DNA from 2 places in the Lysinibacillus sp. ACHW1.5 genome. Region 1 is predicted to be linked to the other one. Evidence: riboswitches for the same ligand, from Rfam matches in the RefSeq annotation. Region 1 holds a riboswitch; the other holds the start of a gene.
The links. Region 1 has a riboswitch for cobalamin ahead of L6W14_RS20215 (FecCD family ABC transporter permease). Riboswitches for the same ligand answer to the same signal wherever they lie in the genome.
Positions count from the first base shown of each region.

Region 1 (2,206 bases):
CATACTGACTAAATCATGCACAGTGAAATCAAATAATACGGGTGTCTCTTGGCTTACAACAGCCAAATTTTTCGCAATTGCTTTACTTGATTGCTTTAATATATCTTGCTCATTTAATACTACCGATCCACTTTCAGGTTTTAGGAGACGATACATATTTTTTAACAATGTTGATTTTCCGCTCCCATTAGGACCAATTAATCCAACAAATTGCTTTTCTTTTATTTGAATGCTTACATCATGCAGTATACGCTGATCGTAAATGGAGAATGATATTTGTTTCGCTTCTAATGTCATGGAAGTTAATCTCCTTCACCGAAAGAATAGTTGTTACGACGGAGAAGCCAAATGAAAAATGGTCCTCCACAAAAAGCTGTAATAATACCAATTGGCATTTCCTGAGGAGCAATAATAATTCGAGCAAAGGCATCTGCCCACACTAAGAATATTCCACCTATTAAAGCACTGATAGGTATTACGTATTTATAGTTTGAGCCCACAATTAAACGCACAATATGGGGAATAATTAATCCCACAAATCCTATAGAACCACTAACTGCGACAAGCACACCTGTTAATAGAGATACTAGTAGTATTAACTGAATACGGAATTGCTGAAGATTAACGCCTAATGTCACTGCCGCCTCTTCTCCTAGTAATAATAAATTTAAATTGCGATAGTGTAGCCACAGTAGCCCAAATACAATAAAGAATACGAAAGCTGGAATCACAATATTATTCCATTTGGCTCCAGCTAAACTACCTAGCATCCAAAACATAACAGCCTTTAAGGCCCCTTCTTGCTTTGACATCATTAAAATAAAGTTAGAGATAGCCGTTAAGATAAAGGACACAGCCATGCCTGCCAATAGCAAGCGGAAAATAGAGACACGTCCCCCAACACGTGATAAGAAAAAGACAAGTGCAATGGCAAGTAATGAACCAAGGAATGCGGATACTGAAAGAGCGTAAATACCTAAAAATGAAAAGGCTCCTAAAATAATCACAGAAGTAGCGCCGACAGCTGCCCCTGAAGAAATCCCTAGAATATACGGGTCTGCAATAGAATTACGTACTAGTGCCTGAATGGCTGCCCCTGCAATAGCTAACCCCGCTCCTACTATCGCTGCTAGCAAAACACGAGGTGCTCTTATTTGCCAGATGATGATTTCCTGAGAGCGACTCCAATCTTGCTCGATCGAATTTTGTATAAAAGGAATTTTAGAAAGAATAACTTTCCATACATATAGCGGTGTAACTGAAACTGAGCCAACCATTACAGCAAAGGTCATTGAAACAATTAATACCATGAAAAGTACGAAGGAAAATAACATAAATTTTTTATTCATCTGTTTTAAACTCCTACTGAATATATTGATGAATGAAGCAATAAAAAAAGGTATCCCATGCGAAAATGCGCATAGAAATACCCTAGATTAAACAAAGTCAGAAAAATATCCAGCTATTGTCCGTATTGCTTGCATCCTCGTGGGCATTACAGGTATTACTAAATGGCAGGTCTCCTGGCTTCGATTCACTATCCTATAATTGCCTTCCCATTCTTAAACAGTGGCAAATCATATTATAGGATTCCTCGTTACAGTTGCGGGACAGCGTCGGACTTCCACCGACTTCCCTTTTAAGTGACATTTAAAAATGTCACACCAATAGTATTTGAAGTTATAAAATGGTGACGGTTCTATCATACATTTTTATAGATAGATAGTCTACTTCAATTTAATTCAGCAATTGAGTTAACTTAAATAAACAATAAGGTTGACACAAATACATTCGTTTTTTACACTAGCAGTAATAACTTATAAAGCGAGGTGAAATTCATGGCAACTGTTACACAACATAGTCACCATAAGTTAAGAACTGTTGACATTACCTACATTGGGTTATTTTCAACGCTAATGATGGTGGGTGCTAATATCACTTCCTTTGCACCTTTTATGGTAGTTGGTGGTGTACCCATTACGCTTCAAACCTTCTTTGCAATTTTAGCAGGGCTTATTCTTGGTAGTAGAAAAGGTGCGCTCGCCTGCACAATTTATATGTGCGTAGGATTGGCAGGAGCCCCTGTCTTTGCTCGTTTCGGTGGTGGAATTGGCCAAATTTTAAGCCCTACCTTTGGGTTTATTATTACATTTATATTAGCTGCATTTGTTGCAGGATTGATCGTAGAACGAAGCGGGACAAAGAA
Region 1 is NZ_CP091777.1:4,024,318-4,026,523, forward strand. It holds gene L6W14_RS20210 (heme ABC transporter ATP-binding protein) at 1-297, opposite strand, end outside; gene L6W14_RS20215 (FecCD family ABC transporter permease) at 303-1,349, opposite strand; cobalamin riboswitch at 1,496-1,684, opposite strand; gene L6W14_RS20220 (biotin transporter BioY) at 1,839-2,206, shown strand, end outside.

Region 2 (2,206 bases), 1.9 Mb from region 1:
AAACGGATGTTATCCTAACAGGTCGTGCACCTGTTGCCACTTTAATGAGCTACAGTACAACCTTTGCCGCCTATACAAATGGGAAAGGTGCACTCACACTCCAATTTGATGGCTATGATGTGTGCCATAATACAGAGGATGTGATTGCACAGATTGGCTATGATAAAAATGCCGACCCTGAGTATAGTTCCTCTAGTATCTTTTGTGCTAAGGGCAAAGGATATTCGGTTCCATGGCAAGAAGCACAGGCAGCCATGCATTGCCTGTAGGGTGGGCGCTTCTGGTATTTTCTCGGCTTCCACGGGTATCCATCGCTCTAGCGCGGGTATTTCTTGCTTGGGCATCAATATATCTCTACCCTACAACAAGATATTACAAGCCCTCCAAAAAATGGAGGGCTTGTTTTTATAGTGCACCGACAGCTTTCTTTGTTGGATTGTCCAACAAATATGCGGGTTCAACTATTACATAGTCATGCTTGTTCGTAAAATCAATGAGTACCTTACCAGGTTGACTTTTTAATAGTTGTAGATGATCAATTAATTGCAGTAAAAGCTCGTGACCGTTGCCACGTGGATGCCAGTTGAAATGATAATCATTTAACGCTTGCACCGCTTCAATAAATTGGGCATATTCCTGCTGCACAAATGCAATGAGTTTGTCATGATGAGATGCTAAATCATATAAATATGTTTCGTAAAAGCGCATGACAATCGAGCATAATAAGTCATTGACACGAGCGGCACTTAAAACAGGCTTGGGCTCCAATGATAGACGGTCGAGGTTGGGCTTTGCGCGTGTAGAATCAATGCGCGTAATTAAGTGATACGCTTCTCCTTTGACCTCATAGACAATCGGATTGGTCGGCATGTACATCATAAAACTATTCGTCTTTGTTTTTAGTTCATCTGCTATGGCTGCTTTCGCTAAAAGATGACCGTCCACATCCCCATTTTGTATCCAAATAATTTCTTTATTATATAAGATTTGCTCAAAGAAGCGATCATTGCGAATCAGCTTCGTTGCTAATAATTGATCGATCAGAGACTCGACCACCATTCTTGTTTTCGCTTTCTTGGCAACTTCTGTGCGTGGTTGCTTACAAATGTTCAGATCTTCATAAGGCGTTTCCAACGTTGTCGTTACATGAATATTTGTCATACGTGCATCCCCTTTGCGTACATATTTTCAAAACAAAAAGGACTCCCTACTTTTGAGGAAATCCTTCATTTTATCTTCTTTCATCACACAATGCCAAACAAACCCTAAGTATGTGTGAACGAGTTCGATTATGAACCCTTTCATTTACTATGGGCGTTTGACGTACTGTGACGAACAGAGCATTCTGTTTTGTCAACATGCCACCTCCTATTCCTCGTAGGTTTATGGTGTGTACTCGTAACAGGCAGGTATCCTGACTCATGGTCATCGCCACTTTTCCCCTTCCCATCATTTGACAGTGGTTGCTGAAAAGTCGCTCACATTTACAGTTGCGGGACAGTGTCGGATTCACACCGACTTCCCTTTTAAGCAAATTGCACGCAATTTACACCTATTACTACACGCTATTCAGTTGTCATAGGAATCGAGTGTACTCCACATTCCTATTAGATTACTAAAATCAATTTTAAAGTAGTGTTTTTCTAAAGTCAAATATCATAATATTTTCCAAACTACTAATAAAGTTATAGGGGGATATAAAAAAGGTGAACTGCGTATTTTTTATCTTTCATTGACTTTATAATGAAAGATAGTGTACTTCTAATAGTGGAAGGATGAAAAATATGAAAACAAGTCAACAATTAGTAACGAGTAATTTAGAGGAAAAAATGAAACTATTTACTCGAGCCGTTTCTGGACAAATTATAGAGGAAGCTCATTTTGTCATAGCCAATACAAATATTCCAACTGATACATTTAATTTGTTAGTAGCGAAATCGCCTATAATTCATAAGGAAAATCATCTTAAACAAAGGATTAATCATTTCATTGTGAATAAACTTCCCTTCAGCACGTGGGTGGATGCCAACTATCTAAGCGATGATTGGCTACAACTGATAAAAGACTGCAATTTACAGGAAGCTGAACGAAATATGATGATGAAGCTTGACCATACACTTCACACAGGTCCACGAATTTCCAATTATCTTACCATCACAGAAGTAAGTAACAAGGAAGATCTTCTACAATATAAGGAAGTTTTTCT
Region 2 is NZ_CP091777.1:2,075,055-2,077,260, reverse strand. It holds gene L6W14_RS10220 (elongation factor G) at 1-269, shown strand, start outside; gene L6W14_RS10215 (hypothetical protein) at 406-1,161, opposite strand; cobalamin riboswitch at 1,387-1,571, opposite strand; gene L6W14_RS10210 (GNAT family N-acetyltransferase) at 1,785-2,206, shown strand, end outside.
Region 2: another riboswitch for cobalamin. It lies ahead of L6W14_RS10215 (hypothetical protein); the one in region 1 lies ahead of L6W14_RS20215 (FecCD family ABC transporter permease).